Regions from separate parts of the Shewanella donghaensis genome, predicted to be linked through region 4. Evidence: predicted binding sites of a transcription regulator. Region 4 holds the regulator's gene; each other region holds the start of a gene.
What was found. The regulator LexA, encoded in region 4, represses DNA repair genes until DNA is damaged. The targets are predictions, from matches to a motif close to TACTGTATNNNNATACAGTA.
Positions count from the first base shown of each region.

Region 1: FPK91_RS02620 (LexA family protein) is a predicted target of LexA. The motif match lies at 3,345-3,364, and genes of this name have one in related genera.
Region 2: FPK91_RS01835 (YebG family protein) is a predicted target of LexA. The motif match lies at 2,413-2,432, and genes of this name have one in related genera.
Region 3: recN (DNA repair protein RecN) is a predicted target of LexA. The motif match lies at 2,402-2,421, and genes of this name have one in related genera.

Region 1 is NZ_CP041783.1:627,096-632,450, forward strand. Features, by position in the region: gene FPK91_RS02600 (HlyD family secretion protein) at 1-316, shown strand, start outside; partial or broken gene FPK91_RS02605 (cation:dicarboxylate symporter family transporter) at 404-649, shown strand; gene FPK91_RS02610 (YgjV family protein) at 774-1,382, opposite strand; gene FPK91_RS02615 (Y-family DNA polymerase) at 1,645-2,901, opposite strand; gene FPK91_RS02620 (LexA family protein) at 2,917-3,324, opposite strand; gene FPK91_RS02625 (hypothetical protein) at 3,951-4,355, shown strand; gene FPK91_RS02630 (DUF3291 domain-containing protein) at 4,526-4,987, shown strand; gene FPK91_RS02635 (RecX family transcriptional regulator) at 5,171-5,355, shown strand, end outside.
Region 2 is NZ_CP041783.1:432,951-438,305, forward strand. Features, by position in the region: gene FPK91_RS01820 (PqiB family protein) at 1-997, opposite strand, end outside; gene FPK91_RS01825 (paraquat-inducible protein A) at 984-1,616, opposite strand; gene FPK91_RS01830 (paraquat-inducible protein A) at 1,606-2,235, opposite strand; gene FPK91_RS01835 (YebG family protein) at 2,444-2,737, shown strand; gene FPK91_RS01840 (GAF domain-containing protein) at 2,759-3,217, shown strand; gene proQ (RNA chaperone ProQ) at 3,484-4,113, shown strand; gene prc (carboxy terminal-processing peptidase) at 4,136-5,355, shown strand, end outside.
Region 3 is NZ_CP041783.1:1,920,116-1,925,470, forward strand. Features, by position in the region: gene barA (two-component sensor histidine kinase BarA) at 1-632, shown strand, start outside; gene FPK91_RS08240 (YjaG family protein) at 622-1,236, shown strand; gene FPK91_RS08245 (AEC family transporter) at 1,359-2,324, shown strand; gene recN (DNA repair protein RecN) at 2,452-4,113, shown strand; gene FPK91_RS08255 (phosphatidylglycerophosphatase A family protein) at 4,262-4,753, opposite strand; gene thiL (thiamine-phosphate kinase) at 4,753-5,355, opposite strand, start outside.
Region 4 is NZ_CP041783.1:2,937,575-2,942,929, forward strand. Features, by position in the region: gene plsB (glycerol-3-phosphate 1-O-acyltransferase PlsB) at 1-2,058, opposite strand, end outside; gene lexA (transcriptional repressor LexA) at 2,219-2,836, shown strand; gene FPK91_RS12460 (cell division inhibitor SulA) at 2,833-3,339, shown strand; gene coxB (cytochrome c oxidase subunit II) at 3,770-5,355, shown strand, end outside.

The DNA.
Region 1 (5,355 bases), 2.3 Mb from region 4:
TTATGTAGATGCTTATCCTGGTGAAATTTTTAGAGGTAGAGTACACAGTGTTACCTCTGGCACCGGTGAAGCGATGATTAATCCTATGAGTGGTAGCCAGCATGTCCGTCAACATGTAGGCAATAATTCAGGCTCTCATGGCCGTACTGTTGTTATTGAGTTTGAAGAACCTGAAGGGTATTCGCTTCCTATAGGGGCAACAGGTTCTGCGTGGATTTCCGCAGAGAAACCTCATCCAATATTGGGCTTTATGGACATTATTGGCGGGGCTACTGTCAGGCTGAAAGCACTAAAGTCTTATTTAAATGCGCTCTAGTCTCTAACAAATCGAGTGATAACTAACAGCGATTACAACCTTAAAGGAGCCCTTAGGCTCCTTTTTTATACTGTAAACCCAACCTATTTTTTGTTCATGAGTCAGCGTTGTGGTACAGCTGCTGGCGGTATTGTGATGATTGGCGTACTTATCCATCAATTAGGGTTACCCGTTGAAGCAATTGCGCTTGTTGCGGCGTTAGATCGTATTATTGATATGTTCTGTACCAGTACCAGTACCAATGTTGTTGGTGATGCAGCGGTGGTTACTTTGGTTGAACACAGTGAACAAGTACATGAGCAACAAGAGCAAACGGCTCCAGTTACGGCGTAATCTATGTAGTTCAATTTACTGATACTCTTTGATAAAGCGACTTTTCTACTAATAGAATAAGTCGCTTTTTTTTATACAGAGGTTTGTATTATTCAGGGGTGATAAATTACTGTTAATACCGTGATTACTTGACGGCTGCAATTTCATTATCAGTGGTGTTATTGTCTAACCACTCACGCAGAAGCCCCTGAGTTAAAATAGCCATTGCCATTACTTGGTATAAGATTCCTGACCATGACATCAAATATATTGAAAGCATTAGGTTAAGTAGGTTACTGGCTATCATAGCGAGTCTTAATTGGCTTCCTGCTAAGAAAAACAAACTAAAACTCATCGTTATCGCTGCCAATACCGCACACCATTCACTCCAGTGTTCTGCCCAGAGCAAACCTTGGGATATGGCAATGGTGCTGAATATGAGTGACATTACCCATGGTGAGGTTAACCATGCGTTAAGCTGTGATGAGTTTGCGTCCTTATCACTGTTTAAGCTTTGGCATAACCTAAAGCGTATAACATTCACGAGTTGATTCGCCATGCCTAAAAAGCTGCCGAGTAAGCCTAAGTGAATCGCAGTGAGTACCGATGCTATCATATTGCCATGAATAAATTTGCAGTCTTGTTTCTGTCCGTTTGCCCACCAGCCAATAAACATTGAAGCAAAGCCAATAAGCTGAAACCAAAACAGGGGTTCGAAAAAGAACTGAACATCAAAAACGGCAATATCTAACACAGGCAAACACAATCCAAGAAAATTTAAGGCTGCGTATTGTCGTTTTTTTCAGCAATAAAACAATGATAAAATCGCGATTTATGCATTGCTAATGTATATAACGATAAAACTGTGAGATTAAGTCTCTTTTCACAAATGATTGTAATTTTAAAGTTGTGCTGCTGTTTGTTTAATGATCGTTTTGTGTGTTTTTAGGTTGATTTTTGGTCTGTTTTTAGTTAGCTCAAAACGCGAATGTAGGAACGAAAAATATAATGACTGATTAACGGCAGTTTATTTGGGGGATATCTTGCCAGCAAGTGGTGTACTGCGGTGTTAAAAGCTCTCGGCGCATATGCCATTTCCCTTCGATTCCTTGAGCCGCGATAAATACGGTATCGGTACCATAACGTTGATTGAGTTGATCATAAACTTGCATTAAAGCGGGGTCTTTTTCTGGGGTAAATAGGTCACCTTGACGATGTTTAGTGGGGGATAGATCTAATAAGCCAATCCCCATTTTATAATAACGGGTATGTGGGTTATATAATTGACGAGCTATTTCAGAGGCGTAAGCCATAATCTCGCAGCTGTCATTAGTTGGATGGGCGCAGCGGTAATGATATTTAAAGCCATTGGGTTGCTCATCATATGGCGAGTTACTGGCAAATATTAGAATCGTGCCTGCTGCAGAACCTTGTTTTCTCGCTTTGGCTGCAGCAATGCCAGCATGTTTACTGAGTGCTTGCTGTAATGTACTTTTATCAGTGATTCGCTCTCCAACGCTACGGGTGGAAAAAATCTGCTGTTTATCCGCTCTAGCACTATCCCAACCTTTACAGGCTTCACCATTAAGCTCTCGTACTGTTCGTTCAATTTCAATACTAAAATTCTTGCGTGCAATACCGGGTTGTAGTTTTGCCAATCCAAGCGCAGTTGTTATTCCCATGGCATGTAGTTTTTTACCTATACGGGAACCTATTCCCCATACATCAGTGACTTTCATGGCTGACAAAATTGCATCTCTTTGATTAACTGATTCAATGTAACAGACGCCATTGTAGCCATAGATTTTTTTCGCAGCATGATTGGCGACTTTAGCAAGGGTCAATGTTTCAGCAATACCGACACACACAGGTAAACGGGTTTCTTTCCAAACCGCCCGACGTATCTTTGCCCCATGGGTTAATAAACAAGGTATTGCGGGGTAGCAATGCTTAAACGATAGAAATGACTCATCAATTGAATAAATGTGTTGCTCAGGGGCAAAGCGGCCAATGACTTCCATCATACTATGGGAGAGAGAACCATAGAGTTCATAATTGGATGATAGGGCAATAACGCCTAATTGCTCACATAAAGCCCGTACTTCAAAATAGGGGCCAAATTTACCAATCCCCAGTGCTTTTGCCTGGCGATTTGCGGCGACGATACAACCATCGTTATTAGACAGTACCACGACAGGGCGACCACGCCATTCAGGGCGAAATACTTGCTCTGCGCTGCAATAGAAAGAGTTTGCATCAACGAGTGCATACATAAGTTAACTATCCATTTAATCATTAACTAATAAAGGGCTTTGACGATGGCAACGAATAGAACGTATTACTACGCCCTCAACACTGAAGCTGTCATATTCTTGAATCGTCACACTCTGGTGGCTGTCATTGGCGGAAAGTAATAATCGGCGTTGTGTGTCGATAAGTTTGCAAACAAAATTGCCATTATAGTTCGCCACAATCACATCATGATTCTCAACGCTGACATGACGATCAACAATTAAAATATCCTTATCAAAAATACCAATGTTCTCCATTGAGTCACCACTGGCTTGGCCAATAAAAGTCGCACTGGGATGTTCGATTAACAGCTCGTCCAAACTTAACGGTAATTGTCGATATTCAGCTGCAGGACTTTCAAAACCGGTGATACCGGCACAAGCAAAAATAGGAATAACCTTCATAAAAATCGACACCAATAATATACTGTATATTTATACAGTATTATAGCTAGCCCCGTAGAATTGGCAATAAATTCCGTAAAAGTGTCGAATAAGTGTACGAGTTGTTGGTTGTTTGATCTGTTGTGGGGCGTTGAAGTAATGATTTGCAGCGTAAGGTGAACTAAAGGGGTTTGAGAAGCACTAAACTATGAACGAGTTCTAAATTAGCTACGAGCTCTTAGAAAGTGGGCCGCGAACTATTAGCGAGTTAGTTGCGAATAAATCATCGAATAAAACATTCTTTATAGAAAAACGTTAAAAGTTAATTGTTTGTTCAGCTTACGTTTAGCTTAGGTAGGTAAAATAGAGGCAAGTTTAAAGCTTGTCATCTGTATCAAGATTTTATAAAGCGTTAATGCTGATGATTATGGGGAAGCGTAAAGCGCTTAATGAGTTACATTGGCAGCAAAAGATAAGTAATTAGCCACAGGAAAGCTAAAATAGATTCATTGGTACAGACTAAATAATCTATATCGGCAGGCTTTAATCAACAGGTCATATTTTTAGAATAGAATTTTATATAGCAATTGATTGGGAAGTGCGGCAATCAGCCAGAAATCAGTTGTTCATCAATGGGAGTAAACACAATGAAAAAAGTATTTATCATTTCAATGCTAACAATATTATCTTTTGGCGCGAGTGCTAGCCCATCTACTCAAAAGCCCGTTGTCATTCAAATTCAGGATTCATTCACGCAAATCAATAGTGCATTAAGTTGTTCAATCGTATACTCCCATACGCCAATGGCTTCACAGGCCGATTATTATAAAGGAGTTGTCTATGAACGCTATTCTGATCTTGTTGAACAACTCGTGTTATCAGGCCAGTCAGAAGAGGGCGCAAGACAAACAGCGATTGAAAAAATTGTCATGCAAACACAAACCATTGAACAACAAATCAATGATACTAAAAGCGGTGGAAAAACAGAGTTAAAACAACTGCTGCAACAAACGGCTAAAAAGAATGATTGTGTACATTACGCAAACAATTAAGATGTACGGTCATAGTTAATGTTCATAGAGTTATTAATATAATCGTTAGCACCATTCTCATACAATCCTAGTGCCAATAAATTAGTGCCAATAAAAATGCAGAATGTCATTAACATTCTGCTATGTTATCTAGTAAGAGTGCCAACGAATATTAATTTAAGGAGGAAGCCATGAAATTAGCTCAACTGAATGTCGCATTAGCTAAATATCCATTAGATGGACCAGAGCTTAAAGACTTTATGGATAATCTTGATAGCGTTAATGCAATAGCAGAAGGTAGCGCAGGGTTTGTGTGGCGATTACAAGATGAATCCGGTGATGCGACCAGTATTCAAGTATTTGACGATCCCAATATGATCGTTAACATGTCTGTATGGCAGTCTGTTGATTCTCTTAAAGATTTTATGTTTCGCACCCACCATAAAGATTTCATGAAACGTAAAGGCGAGTGGTTTGTAAGATTACCAGAAGAAACCTATGTCTTGTGGTGGATAGAAGATGATCACATTCCCAATTTAGAGGAAGCATTAGCGCGCTTAAGTTACTTGCGAAAAAATGATAACTCGCCTTATGCTTTTAATTTCAAAGCAAACTTTACAGTAGAAGATTTACTGGATTTCAATGCTAACTAATATGCAGTGATAGCCCTTAAGCTTTTAACGTCAGTTGATTTGATTGATAGGAATTAGCAGGACTGAATTTAGAATTGTCGACTTATGAAGCCTACTCTTAAGAATGGAAAGAACTTCTAGTTCTGAACCGAGTATGGGTCTGCTAAACTGCTTTTGTCATTTCTAATCGAATATAAATTTGTCATGCAGAGTAAGCCACTTCGTCAAGCCAAAACAATCGAGAATGTTTTCAACAGTGCCTACTGGCATCTTGGTCAACAAGATTTCACTATCAATGAAATTCGAACAAAGCTTGGGCGCAAAACAGAAAACCTTGAATGGATTGATACCGTTCTCGCTAGATTGATCGAAAACGGTTATTTAAAAAA
Region 2 (5,355 bases), 2.4 Mb from region 4:
ACTGTGTATCAGCATTAAGTAGATGCTGATACTGAGTATCAAATTTAGCTAAAAAATTAACGCCATTTTCTGTCAGTTGAGTCTGGTGTATTTTACCAACTTTAATTCCTCGGTAAACTAAAGCTGATCCTTGATTTATTTCATCTGCATCATTAGCAACTAGCGTAAATTCAAGTCCTTTAATCGCACTTTCTTCATCAGGATAAAGTACATACTTTTCACCGTTTTTAGCAGCTGCAGCTTCGGGGACGGAATTAAAGCTTATACCGCCAGCTAATAAAGACGCTAAACTTTCAGTGTTCACTTTAATACCTGACATCGAAGCATCAATTTTAAGGCCTGAGACATTCCAAAATTGCGATTCCTGAGTCACTAAATGCGCGTATTGTTGTTCTATAAAGGTATCAATGGTGATGGTTTCGCTATCAACTAAGCGATAATTTACCACTTTACCTACTGGTACTTGTCGATAAAAAACCATTGAACCTATATCAAGAGAACCAAGAGTTGAAGTGGTGAGAGTCACCAATACACCATCTGTTTCTGGGATCATCGTAGGTGCTTCTTTCAGCGCGACAAACTCTGATGCGGAACTGCCATCACCAGGTTGAACGGCAATGTAATTACCAGAGAATAGGGTATCTAAACCTTCAATGCCTGTAATACTAGCTTTAGGGGTAACTAACCAAAATTTGGTACTTTTGTTCAAAAAAGGATCTGAGCGATAATCCATAATGATTTTGACGTTAACACCAGATAAATCATTATCGATACTAATATCAGTGACTTTACCAACGGTTAAACCTTGATATTTGACCAGGGTTTTACCTATATCAATACCAATAGCATTCGGGAAATGTACTTGAATTTCAATGCCAGATTCTTTGATGCTCTTCACACCTAACCAAGCACCTAAAGCCAAGGCAACAATAGGGAGTAACCATATAGGCGAAAAGAGTTTCTTTTTAACAACTTTTGGTGATTCAATTTGTGTCATTGTTTTTTTCCAAGCGATCCCAAAGTAAACGAGTATCTAATACCTTTGCCGCGAGCTGAGTCAGTAAAATGACCAAAGCAAAGGCGGTGGCAGCAGGTGCGGGTTTTGCATCGAGTAATTGCCCCATATTAACGACAGCAACTGTTAACGCAATAACGAATAAATCTAACATCGACCATCTGCCGATCCATTCAACAATATGAAAGCCAATCATCAGCTTCTTCTTAGAAACCGGAAGATTAAAACTTATTGCTGTTAAATAAATAGCTAAACCGATAATTTTTAACCAAGGTACTAAAATACTGGCTGTAAATACGATAATGGCAATAGGGATCATATCTACGTGAACCAGATGGACTATGCCGGTAAAAATTGTATCGTAAGTCACTTTGCCCTGGTTAGTAAGCATAGTGATAGGGTAAATATTGGCTGGTATTAATAGAATTGCTGCGGTAATCAGTAAAGCCCAACTTTGTTGTAAGCTGGCATAGTTGCGGGTTTCAATTTTTGAATCACAACGGCTGCATCTATCATTCCCTATGAGATTGATTTTACGACAAACCTTACACAAACATAAGCCAATTTTATTCCCTTGCTGTGCGGTAAGTTTATTTTTCATAAGCCATCCCCCACATATGCTCTAAATTGTACTCTCGTTGTAAAAATAAAATGATTAAAAAAAGCATCGTGAAGCAAAAAGTTCCCATGCCAAGATGAATATCGGAGAAGTCAGAAAGATTAAAGGCTGCGACTAAAAATGAAATGACATAGATTTCTAACATCGTTAATTGTGAAAGCAGGGCATGGTTTTTCAAAAGTATCCGATAAATTTTTTGCCAAAACGATGAATGCAGTTGTAATTTCACAATAAATACTTGCATTAAAATCGATACAATTAATAAACCTGGAGCCATAACGGCAGAGGCCATGACGGCAACCGCGACTATCCAATAACCTTGTTCCCAAACCGCAATAGCCGTTTCATAAACCGTGGTTGTACGAATACTGCCTAAGAAATGAATTTCTATAACGGGTAACACATTCGCAGGGATATAAAACAGTAATGCAGCAAAACAAAGTGCAAGCATGCCATTAATAGAACAATAAGGAACGTCGTAAAGCGCAGTATGACATCGAGGGCACAATGCGCGGACATTAGAAGGTAATGCTCGTTTTTGCACGGCTAAGTCACATGAACGACATAGAATAATGGTGTTTGGGTCGAAATTCTTTTGCATATAAAAACGCAAACCATCCATTTAATGAAATATTGGCGAGTTAAATAATAAGCGAACTTTATGTGTTTTTTGAGCTTGGACACACTAGAAAAGTCATTATTTAAGATACAATTAAAAGAGATAATACCAGAATAATCAGAATACTTGCATCAGAAGTTAGTTATATGACATTCTATGCACTGTATATAAAAACAGTAAGAGGTTGATCATGGCTGTAATAACAAAGTTTGTCGTGGTAAGAGAAGGGGTTGAGAAGATGACTTTTACATCTAAGAAAGAAGCTGACGCCTACGATAAAATGCTCGACATAGCTGATAACTTAGTTCCTTTTATTACTAGCGCAGAGCTAGAAATTAACGACAATAGTATCGAAAAACTTGCTTTTTATCTTGCTTCTAACAAAGATGAACTCGCAAACTTATTGAAAGGGATCGTCAAGGCTAAACCAGCAGCTCCCAAAGCCGCTAACAAAAAAGCCCCTAAAAAAACGGTCACAGAATAAAATATAATCTAGGATAGATGAATGAAAGCTGAGTTATACGACACATTAAATAGACAAGTACTGGCATTAATGGAAGGTGAAGATGACCTTATTGCTGGTATGGCAAACTTTTCAGCACTATTAAATGACAATTTAGACGACATCAATTGGGTCGGCTTTTATATTAAGCGTAACGAGCAACTTGTTTTAGGTCCTTTTCAAGGAAAAGTCGCTTGTACTCGTATTGTTATTGGAAAAGGTGTATGTGGCACTGCCGCAGCAAATGACGCAACTCAATTAGTTGCAGATGTACATGAATTTGCCGGTCATATTGCGTGCGATGCAGCCAGTAATTCTGAAATTGTTGTCCCTGTACATCAAGACAATAACGTAATTGCAGTACTTGATATTGATAGCCCATCATTGAACCGATTTGATAAAGATGATCAAAAAGGCTTAGAAATGCTGGTTAAAAGCTTTGAATCTTGCCTATTTGCTTAATTTGCGACCAAATATAACAAATTGCGGGTCGCAATCGCTGTCACGAGCTTTATAATACTGAGCAGCGCGCATTGCTACCGATATATTTATTTACTGTAAAATTACAGCTAAGTGGGTTAATTTGTTAAAGCATGTTTCAATTGCTTTAGCAATCGAGTAGGAAATGCTAATTTGAACGTTAGACAAGTAACTGTTTAACGAATGATAAACGACTGTACTCGCCCTGAAAACCGAGAATCAGTCCCTTTTATAACGTGGAAGTAAAAATGGAATCAACAGACAAGTTGACCGACACCAACGCAGTTTTAGCGTATTTATATGAAACATTTCCTTTATGCTTTATTGCAGAAGGCGAAACTAAGCCATTAAAAATTGGGTTGTTTCAAGATTTAGCTGAAAGGTTGGCTGAAGATTCTAAAGTAAGTAAAACACAATTACGTGTTGCACTTAGACGTTATACAAGCAGCTGGCGCTACTTGAAAGGCGTAAAAACAGGTGTTCAACGCATCGATCTAGACGGTCAAGATTGTGGCGAACTTGAACAAGAGCATATTGATCATGCACAACTAACGTTGAAAGAAGGTCAAGAAAAGGCAAAAGCTAAACGCCAAGCACTTGCTGCCAAAGCTAACCCTAAAAAGCCAGCTAAAAAACCTGCTGCAAAAGCACCGGTTAAAAAAGACCGTCCTGCTAAGCCATCTAAACCTGCTGCACCAAAGATTAATTATGTTGCTGCTAAATTTGACGAGCTTAAACAAAAACAACGTGTTAGTGTCAAGTTAGGACAAAATCCAGTCCCAGGTGTTATCACAGACATCAAAAAAGAAGATGTCCATGTTCAATTAGATACTGGATTAATTGTTAAAGTTCGTGCAGAGCATATTTTATTATCGTGATCATTTAAGGAGTAACTTGTTGATGCGAAAACTCACTTTGGCTGCGTCGATTGCCACTTTATTTGTCGGTTTTTCGGCTTGGGCAATTTCACCAACTATTCAAATCAGCGAGTTACCTAAACTTGAGCAAGAGCCTCAACACAAGGTCGCGAGTAAGAGGGTAACAAGTTTATTTACTCGTTCTCACTATCATCGCTTTGACCTTGATGATGCTTTTTCTGAGTTGATTTACGACAGATATTTGCAACAGCTCGATTTTCGTCGCAATGTTCTGACCCAAGCAGATGTTGATAGCTTTAAACAATATCAGCATCTGTTTGATGATATGGTCAAATCTGGCAATATCGAACCTGCTTTCAATATGTATTCTATCGTACAGAAACGCCGTTATGAGCGTTTTGCTTTTGCGTTGACTTTACTTGATAAAGAATTTGATTTTGCCTTAGAAGGTGATGCTTATGAATTTGATCGTGAAGAAGCCAATTGGCCTAAAGACGAAGCTGATTTAAATGAGCTTTGGCGTCAACGAGTTAAATATGATGCACTCAATTTAAAACTTGCCGGTAAAGATTGGGAAGAAACAGTCGAAGTTTTAGGTAAGCGCTATAACAATGCCATAAAGCGTTTAAGCCAAACTCATAGTGAAGATGTATTCCAAGGTGTCATGAATGCCTTTGCCCGCACGGTAGAACCTCATACAAGTTACTTATCTCCTCGTAATGCAGAACGTTTCCAAATGGAAATGAACCTAAGCCTTGAAGGCATCGGTGCTGTTTTACAAATGGACGATGATTACACCGTTATTAAAAGCTTAGTTGCTGGTGGTCCCGCAGCGACAAGTGAAAGATTATCACCTGAAGATAAAATTATTGGTGTAGGCCAAAAAGACGGTGAAATAGTCGATGTTATTGGTTGGCGTTTAGATGATGTTGTTGAGTTAATTAAAGGGCCTAAGGGCAGTGAAGTTAACTTACAAATACTGCCTAATAAAGGTGGTGCTAACGCGAAAGCATTTGAAGTCACCATTATCCGTGACAAGATTCGATTAGAAGACCGAGCAGCAACTTCGAAAGTTGTTGAGCCAACAGAAGGTGAATACGCGAACCGTAAAGTCGGTGTTATTCAAATTCCTGGTTTCTACATGAACTTATCTGTTGATGTTGAAAAAGAACTGGTTAAGTTAAAAGAAGAAAATGTTGAAGGCGTGATTATCGATTTACGTGGTAATGGCGGCGGAGCGCT
Region 3 (5,355 bases), 1.0 Mb from region 4:
CTAACCAACAAGCATTTGATGTCATCTTTATGGATATTCAAATGCCGGGAATGGACGGTATTACGGCCACGAAGCTTATCCGCAAGGACTCATTAAACCGCAATACTCCCATTATTGCGGTTACAGCACATGCTATCGCTGAAGAACGTGAATTAATTTTAGGCAGTGGCATGGATGGATACCTTCCAAAACCAATCGATGAAGCTGCGCTAAAAGGGGTTATTGATCGTTGGATTAATAAACCTAAATTTACCCATTTTGATATGCATACCCTTAATTGGGAGCTGTGTTTAGCGCAAACTAATCAAAAACCTGATTTAGCCCTAGAGATGCTACAAATGTTGGTGGACTCTTTGCCTGAGAGTGTTACCAACATTGATGAAGCTTTAAAAACAAACAATAGTGAGCTTATGCTACAAACATTACATAAGCTCCATGGCGCCAGTTGTTATTGCGGCGTACCGAATACACAAAAGCTTTGCCAAGAAATAGAATCGTCTTTAAAGCACAAAACTAACATTGAAGACCTAGAACCTGAAATACTTGAGTTACTTGACGAGTTAACTAAGGTAGAATCAGCTGCAAATCAAGTGATATCACAGTTATCAGCGGATGTTCCCCATGAGCAATAAACCCGGTTTTTTTAAGCGTTTAAAAGCGCTGTCTTTACCTCAAAAGCAACTCTTTGCCACTGCACTATGTCAGCGTATGTTGCCAAATTATCAACTTTTTTCAGAAGTATGTGAATTTGGTGAGCCTAAAGTTTTAAGTACGGTATTAGATTTACTATGGCAATCACAGTACGACAAAAAGCTTAAGTTTAATTATGATATCCATCTACAACGTTTAGATGAAAATACTCCAGAACCTGTCGATTTTGAAGCCTACGGTGTTTATCCAGCTATGGATGCTGCAGTGGCTTTATCAACGCTATTAGGCGGTATTCAAGCTAAAATAGAAGAAGATATTACCAATGTCAGCAAGTTATCTTCGAGTACTGTGGCTAACTACATTGAAGCCATAAGCGTTGAAGAACTCGAAAATATTATGAATGAAGATGCCGTTGAAGAATTCGTTTTTAATCACCCTGTAATGCAAGAAGAAAAACACATACAAGGCCTGTTATTAGACGTAATTGAAGAAACAACCAAGATAACGCCTGAGTTCATTAAAGAGCTACGTAAAGAAATTATCGATGCAGGTGCATCAAATATTGGTATTAGCAGTCAGCAATAAACAATAGAGTTTCTTACCCCTGATGCAAAAAGATTGACTCAATGACCTTGCTGCATCAGGCTTATTCATAACTTAATACCCGCTAAATCATTTTCATTCACTTTTAATATAAGGAATGAGGGATGCCAAGTATTCTAACCCCTCTGATTGCCGTTTTCGGTATTATGCTTTTAGGCTTTATAGTCCAAAAGTTAAAAGTCTTGCCCCACGATACTGACTTTACTATCAATGAATATGTCTATTACGTGGCCTTCCCAGCTATTTTATTTATCGCACTCGCTGAAACTGATATTCACGAAATATTACAGTGGGGTTTTATTTTCGCCTTTGGCTTAGCCATGATAGCGACCTACTTCATTACTGTTGTCATTTCCTCTATTTTTGACAAGAAACAACCTGCCCTAGCTGCCATTAGAGGATTAAGCACCAGTTTTGGGAATACGGCATTTATTGGCATTCCGTTAATGATGATGCTTTACCCTGGTAACAACCATGCTATTACCGCAGCCGCAATAGCAAGCCTACTGTCTGTCACCATGTTTGCATTTGCACTTGTCAGCATGGAACTTGCTCTCAATAAAACCCAAAAAAGCCACCCTGCATTAATCATGTTAAATGCGTTAATCAAAAATCCGATTGTGATTGGTTGCTTACTCGGAGTGATAGCTTCTGCACTGACGATTCCAGTCCCTGAGAGCATCAGCATGATGTTCCGACTGATAGGTAATACATCAAGCCCCTGCGCCTTATTTGCCATTGGAATGGTGCTTGCAAAAGCAATGCATGGCGGCACTGAGCCTGAAGTCGTTAGGCACAACATCGTTATAGAAATGAGTGTGCTGAATGTTTTAAAGCTGGTTATACACCCGCTACTGGCATACTGGCTGCTGACTTACTTTGAAGTCGAACAACAACTACTCGTAATGGGGGTTATTCTTGCTGCATTACCTACCGCAGCGAGTGTTTACTTACTTGCTCAGCGTTATCAAACTTACGCTCTATCAAGTGCTAAGTGCATTTTAATTAGTACTATTGCCACCTTTATTAGCTTACCCATAATAGAAAAGCTATTAAGTTCATTCGCTTAAAAATTAATCTTATATATATTTTTACAGCTCTGTCCTTTTTAAATAAACAGTACTTTACTGTATATAAAAACAGTGTAAACTGTATGGAAATACAGTGGTTTGATGATTATTCACACAAGGATTGATTATGCTTTGCCAATTGAGCATTAATAATTTCGCGATTGTACGTTTTCTGGAACTCGACTTTAAAGCGGGCATGACCAGCATAACGGGTGAAACCGGTGCCGGTAAGTCTATCGCTATAGATGCATTAGGTTTATGTTTAGGCAATCGTTCAGATGCTAATAGCGTAAGACCTGGGGCAACAAAAGCCGAAGTTAGCGCTCGCTTCACACTAGACGACGTCCCTTATGCTAAACGCTGGCTTGAAGACAACGATCTTGATGTTGAAGATGAATGTATTCTCAGAAGAACCATTAATGCCGATGGCCGTTCTCGTGCTTACATCAACGGTAATCCAGTACCTTTAGCTCAGCTTAAATCATTAGGCCAATTATTTGTTGGTATTCATGGTCAACATGCACATCATGCAATGCTAAAAAGTGAGCATCAACTTACTTTATTAGATAGCTATGCGAATCATAAAATACTCATTGATGCTGTGAGTAAAAGCTATCAACGCTGTAAACTCATCGAAAATGAACTTAAACAGTTACAACTGAATCAACAAGAGCGAATTGCCAGAAAACAGCTAGTTCAATATCAAGTTGAAGAGCTAGATGAGTTTGATATTAAAGCGGGTGAATTCGAAGAAATTGAGCAAGAGCACAAACGCTTGGCTAACGGTACAGAGTTAATTGAAACCTGCCAATCCAGCTTAGTCGTACTGAGTGAAGATGATGAAGCAAATATTGAATCACTGCTAAATCGCGTTGTTGGCCTTGCTGACAACTTAAAAGAGTTTGATCCTCAGCTCAGTCATATTCCTCAAATGCTCAATGAAGCGTTAATTCAAGTTCAGGAAAGTAGCAGTGAGATTCAGGATTATCTCAGTCGCTTAGAACTCGATCCTGAACACTTTGCTTATTTAGAGCAGCGCATATCTAAAGCAATGCAGTTGTCGAGAAAACACCACGTCAGCTCTGAAGAGCTGTTTGCACATCATCAAAGCCTAACCGCTGAACTTAAAGAGCTAAATAGTGACGCTAGCCGACTCGATGAAATTCAGCAACAAGTCGATGACAGTAAACAAGCTTATATTGTTACTGCACAGAAGTTGAGCCATAGCAGAAACCGTTATGCCAAAGAACTTAATAAGTTAGTGACTCAATCAATTCAAGAGCTGAATATGCCTAAAGGTAAATTCAGTATCGCAGTGAATTTCAATCCTGAACTGCAATCAGTATCAGGTTGTGATCAAGTTGAATTCTTAATAACAACTAACCCAGGCCAACCAATGCAACCGATTGCTAAAGTGGCATCTGGTGGCGAGCTTTCTCGCATCGGTTTAGGTATTCAAGTGATCACCGCGAAGAAAGTCTCAACGCCAACACTTATTTTTGATGAAGTCGATGTGGGTATTTCCGGGCCTACTGCTGCAGTAGTAGGCAGAATGCTGCGTAGCTTAGGGCAATCAACACAGGTGATCTGTGTTACCCATTTACCTCAGGTAGCAGGCAATGGCCATCAGCATATGCTGGTAAACAAGTTTACTAAAAGTGGTGGTACTGAAACCAATATGAAGCCATTAGATAAACAAGAGCGAGTCAATGAACTTGCGAGGCTATTAGCCGGTGATGTGATTACAGAAAACACCCTTGCTAATGCAAGAGAGTTACTTCAAAACTAACCCGTGATATACGTTAGTCAACCCATTAAAAGCCACAAAAAAGCCCACTAATATAGTGGGCTTTTGATGTAATAATCTCAGATTAATAATGGGTTAACGATTCATCCCCTAAGATTCATAACTAATGCTGATGGCTGATGGCTGATGGTTATAAAAAATAAACTAGCAACTGTAGACAAATTAACGAAAAAATACCGGCTAGGACATCATCAATCATAATACCAAAACCACCGTGGACTTTGGCATCTAACCAACGAATTGGCCAAGGTTTTAAAATATCAAAAAAGCGAAATAGTGCAAAACCCACCACCATCCAAACCAAACCTGCTGGCGCGGCGATCATAGTAATCATTAACCCGGCAACTTCATCCCAGACAATAGCGCCATGATCATGAACACCCATATCTGTTGCAGCTTTATCACAGATATAAAAACCAATTAGCGTACTTATAACGGTAATCGCAATAAATAGTTCTAAACTTAAAAAGCTCATCAAGTAGACAAGTGGAACTGCAGCCAATGTACCAAAGGTGCCAGGCGCTTTTGCCGCTAAGCCACTACCAAATCCCAATGCTAAAAAGTGCACTGGATTTTTAAGGCTTAATTTATGGACGGCTGGATCAGTAGAAATAAACTTCATTAGAAATGCTCAAAACTGTTAATATCTAACTCATAAGGAGCGCCTGCAGAAACAAGGCGTAATTTATCACCAGCACAAATTTGACCAATTTTGACAAACTTGACGCCGGAATGAATTAACGCAATATCTAAAGCACCACGTTGAGATTCAGGTACGGTAAATAATAGCTCATAATCTTCACCACCTGTAAGTGCGTAGCTAATCGCTTCATCTACGTCAGCAGACTCACGTAATGATGTCGATATAGGTAGCTCATTAACATCAATAATAGCCCCAACATTCGATGCTTTTAAAACATGTTTAATATCTGAATATAAACCATCAGATAAATCAATCGCACTGGTCGCAAGTGAGCGTAAAGCTTGCCCTGCTAATATTCGTGGAGTGGGATGATAATGACGATTGATTAAAAATTCTTTGTATTGCGCATCAACAACCTTGTTACCTAACAAGATATCCAGACCTAATGCTGAATCACCTAATGTACCAGTGACGTAAATCCAATCACCAATTTTAGCACCACTGCGGGTTAAGGCTTTACCTGTCGGAACTTGGCCATGAATAGTAATATTAATACAACGAGGCCCGCGAGTCGTATCACC
Region 4 (5,355 bases):
AAAGTGATCAGTACCAGAAATCAATTGCTGCTCAACAAATAAATCAAGAACATGATCAACATACGTCGTTAAATCTTTAATGCCCATAAACAGTTCAGCTTTCAATAATGGGTAAAAGTCTTTAACAATTTGCTGTATTTTCTCGCGATTAAATTCTTCATATTGCACCAAACAGCTTGCTACTAAAGAAGGTACTGCCATTAGATGAATAATGTTATTGCGATAATAGCTCATGGCAATGACTGATTTATCATCAATAGAAATGATTTCGCCCATTGCATCTGTCGTTGAAGTGAACTTATTCAATGATAAACACTGTTCAACTAAATCATGAGATGAACCATCAGCAACAGACGCATACTGAGTGTATGGCACATCTTTTAAGATTTTAAGATATAAATCTAATTGTCTCTCAAGCTCGGTACGCTCTAATGCATTTTGCTCTGATGCCAATAACACCATGCTGGTTAATGTCACTGAACTCGCAGCGGCTGCACCATTGATGTTAGTCATGACTTTATTCGCCAGTACATTAACCGCAGGCGTTAACCATGAAGGCTTTTGATCTGGGTCTTTGGCAATCTCTTCACGCCAATTAGGCGATTGTTCATTCAAGAAATTTTGCACATTAATCGGCTCACCAAAATTGACATAACCTTGACCAAAGTTACCTAATTTACGCAATGCTCCAAATACCTGCCAAACGGATTCTTTTTGCTTTTTCTTGCCGCTTAACTCTTTGTGATAAGTCGACACTTCCATCACATGGTCATAGCCTAAATAAACAGGCACCAGAGTGACTGGGCGTTCGATTCCGCGCAGTACACAGTTAACCGTCATCGCTAACATGCCAGTTTTAGGCGCTAATAAACGACCGGTACGCGAACGACCACCTTCAGTGAAGTATTCAACCGAATAGCCTTTAGCAAATAGCTGATCTAAGTATTCACGGAATACCGCGGTATAAAGTTTGTTGCCGTTAAAACTACGGCGAATAAAGAATGCACCACCACGGCGGAACATAGGCCCTGCAGGCCAGAAATTCAAATTAATACCTGCGGCAATATGCGGCGGCACCATACCTTGGTAATACAGTATGTATGAAAGCAGTAAGTAATCCATATGGCTACGATGACACGGCACATAAACAATTTCGTGACCATCATGATGCAGTTTACGCACTTGCTCAGCACTTTTAATGCTAATACCACTGTATAACTTGTTCCACAGCCAAGTGAGAAAACGCTCTGCAATACGGACTAAGCTATCAGAGTAATCTGCAGCAACTTCATCTAAATATTCAATCGCTTTTTCGCGGGCTTTTTCTTCTGATATTTTTTTGTTAACCGCTTCTTCTTTAATCGCTTTAGTGATCGCCTCAGATTTTAATAATGAGTTGAACATCGCTTGGCGATTCGGCAGTTGCGGGCCCGTCATCACTTTACGTTGACGTCTAAAGTGAACCCGTGCAACACGAATAAGCTTGTGAGCAATACTGACGTCAGTACCATGTTCATCAGCCATATAGCGTAATGACATCGCATTTGAAAACTGCACAAAGCTGTGACGGCCTAAAAACAAAATCATCAACCATTTACGCAGCCAAGTTGGATTTTCACGCTCAAAAACAGCAGCAGTGATGGTATCGTCTTCTTTACCAGGAATACGTCCCCAATATAGGCTAACCGGAACCAACTGAATATCTAGCTCATTATTTTTCTTATGTAATGTTAGTAGCTTTGTGAAATTATCCACAAACTTATCGCCACTTAAACGTTTACCAAACAAAGGTTTACGACCTTCAACACACACAATTCTCGGTGTATTTAAACCATCTACGTCTAGTCTCTCATAGGGGCTCGGTAAGCCGTATTTAGCCGTCACTTCATTTAAAGCAGCAATATCACTGAGTGATTCTGTCTTCATTACATAGACCACTGGTTTATCTGGGTCTAAGTTCAGATCGGCAAATGGATCCTCTGGCACAACAACAGTGTGCACCATGAGTTTTTGTATCCAACGTAATGATTTTGCAATGATTGAATCAGGTTTTAACATGAGTGTTCGCATTTTCAACATCAATTTATTGCGCATAGAATACCAGATTCTTGTTCAGATTCCCTAACCTACATTAATTGTAAAAATTAATGGTTAATACTTGCACGATTAAAAATACTGTATATAATGACAGTCACTGTATATAAAAACAGGAATCAATATGAGACCTTTAACGCCACGCCAAGCTGAAATATTAGAGCTTATTAAATGTAATATCGCCGAAACTGGTATGCCACCGACTCGTGCAGAAATTGCTACTCGATTAGGCTTTAAAAGTGCTAATGCTGCAGAAGAGCATTTAAAAGCGCTCGCCAAAAAAGGCTGTATTGAAATTATTCCTGGTACCTCTCGCGGTATTCGTATGGTGCAAGTTGAAGAGGAAGTTGAAGCAGGCTTACCGCTTATCGGCCAAGTGGCTGCAGGTGAACCCATCCTTGCTCAGGAACATGTTGAACAGTATTTCCAAGTTGACCCAGAAATGTTTAAACCCAATGCCAATTTTTTACTACGTGTTCGTGGCGACAGTATGAAAGATATTGGTATTTTAGAGGGTGATTTACTCGCTGTGCATAAAATGCAAACAGCGACCAATGGTCAAGTTGTTGTTGCACGTTTAGAAGACGACGTCACCGTTAAAAGATTTGAAAAGAAAGGCAATATTATCTATCTGCATGCAGAGAATGATGAATATGAGCCAATTAAAGTAGATTTAAACTGCCAAAACCTAACGATTGAAGGGCTTGCTGTTGGCGTTATTCGTAATGGAGGTTGGTTATGAACACATTAATAGGTAATGCACCCCGTCATCCAGGTTTATGGGTTGATATGGTCTCTGACTCAATACCAGTAAAACAAGGTATTGAAACTAAGCGCACCCAGAACCAAGGCTTAACAGAGTTAACGCAATTATGTAGTGAACTCGCGGTTTTAAGTCAGCAAGGTCGTTGGATTGTGCTGATTAATGCGCCACATATCGGCTATAAACAAATCCTTGCCAATGCTAATGTTCGCATGGACAGAGTTTTGTTGGTTCATACCAAAGATGAAGTTGAAACACTGTGGGCAATGGAAAAAGCACTGACAAGTGGTACGTCAAGTGCAGTAATTACTTGGACGACACCATTAGATTCTCGCGATAATCGCCGCATTCAGTTGGTTGCCAAAAGCGCTTTAGCTCAAGGGCTAATTATTGAAGATGTAAATACTCACTTACGTGATGAGCAAACATTATCAGCGACTTCAGCAACAACAAATACATTAAATCTGGCTTCTTTTCACTAAGAAAGCACTGATAAAAAAGCCCTTCACTTTGGTGAGGGGCTTTTTTTTCGCTTTTATTCAGCAAATTAGATGTAAAAGTGATCTTGATCAATATTTAAACTCCAAGTAGTGTAGTTAACAAGAAGGTAACAATTGTTGTGACTTTCGAGTAATAAATGATAGACGGCGACAAACGCTATAAAAGATTGAGCTGGTACCATGCGGTATAGAAAGCCTTGAATGTAAAGCGTCAAATAAAATTGATAAGTTCAGTATTAGGTACAAGTGTGGCAGCGTAAAACCATAAAATAATTGAGTTTTCAAGCTCAAAGCCACCGTGTACTTTGAAAAGATCAAACTTTTTCGGGAATGAAAAGTTTGCATAGAGCAGAGTATTACTGTGTGGCTTTTCTTTGTAATTGCATTTCGCAATTAGCAGAGGAGTAGTCTTGTGAAGCGAATGTTGTACGGATTAATGGTGGCGTTGCTTGCAGCCCCACTCACTGCGGCTGAAATGCCACTAAACATGACTCAAGGTGTGACAGATATCAGTGGTAAGGTTTATGACCTTCACATGATAATTTTATATATCTGTTGTGCCATTGGTGTTGTGGTCTTTGGGATCATGATTTATTCGATGATCTATCACAGAAAATCAAAAGGTGCTGTTGCAGCAGACTTTCACGATAGTACCAAAGTTGAAATAGCTTGGACTGTATTGCCATTTGTCATTCTTATCGGCATGGCCATTCCAGCAACGAAAACTTTGATTGCGATGGAAGATCCTAGCGATGCAGAACTGACCATCAAAATAACCGGCTCACAATGGAAATGGCATTACAGCTATTTTAATGAAGACGTCGAGTTTTTCAGCTTACTTTCAACCCCTGCGGCGCAAATCACAGGTACCGAAGCTAAAACGGAGACTTACTTATTAGAAGTAGATAAGCCGTTAGTTTTGCCTATCGATAGAAAAGTGCGTTTCTTAATGACTTCCGATGATGTTATCCATTCTTGGTGGGTGCCTGCATTTGCCGTTAAGAAAGATGCCAATCCTGGTTTCATCAATGAAGCGTGGACTAAAATCGATAAAATCGGCACCTATCGCGGCCAATGTGCAGAGTTATGCGGTAAAGACCATGGCTTTATGCCGATTGTGGTTGAAGCCGTATCTGAAGCAGACTTTGACCAGTGGTTAATCGACCAAAAGCAATTAACTGTTGATGCTAAAGCCGCTGCTGAGGCCTCGCTTTCACAGACACTTAGTCATGAAGAGTTAATGGCGCAAGGCGAACAAATTTATATGAGCCGTTGTGCCGCTTGCCACCAACCTAATGGTGCAGGCCTTCCTGGTGTATTCCCTTCTCTTATCGGTAGCCCAATGATCAAAGGACCTGTTTCTGGTCATGTGGACATTGTTGTTAATGGTAAACCGGGTACTGCTATGCAAGCATTTGCTAAACAGCTAACGGCAACAGAAATTGCTGCGGTAGTCACTTATGAGCGTAATGCTTGGGGTAATGATTCAGGTGATACCGTTCAAGCAGCTGATGTGAATGGCAACGGTGGTGCTTCAAGTTCCGCTGCTCCAGTAGAAATTCCCAGTAAAGACATGCCTACGCCTGTGACTTTACCCGCGACCCTACCTGAGACTGAACAAGTCGAAGCATCTGCAACTGAAGCCGTAACACAAGCGGTAGAAGAAGTTAAAGCGGTGGTATTAGATGACTTAACTATGGATGAGCTGATGACCATGGGTGAGAAAGTCTACATGACCAGCTGTGTTGCTTGTCATCAAGCAGCCGGAACCGGTTTACCTGGTGCGTTCCCATCATTAGTGGGTAGTCCAGTGATAACCGGGCCCGTATCTGGTCACCTTGATGTTGTCATCAATGGTCAACCTGGTACTGCCATGCAGGCATTTAACTCACTACTTACACCACAACAGCTCGCTGCCGTGGTGACTTATGAACGCAATGCATGGGGTAACAACTCCGGTGATGCGGTTCAGGCTTCTGATGTTGTTGGTCACGGAAA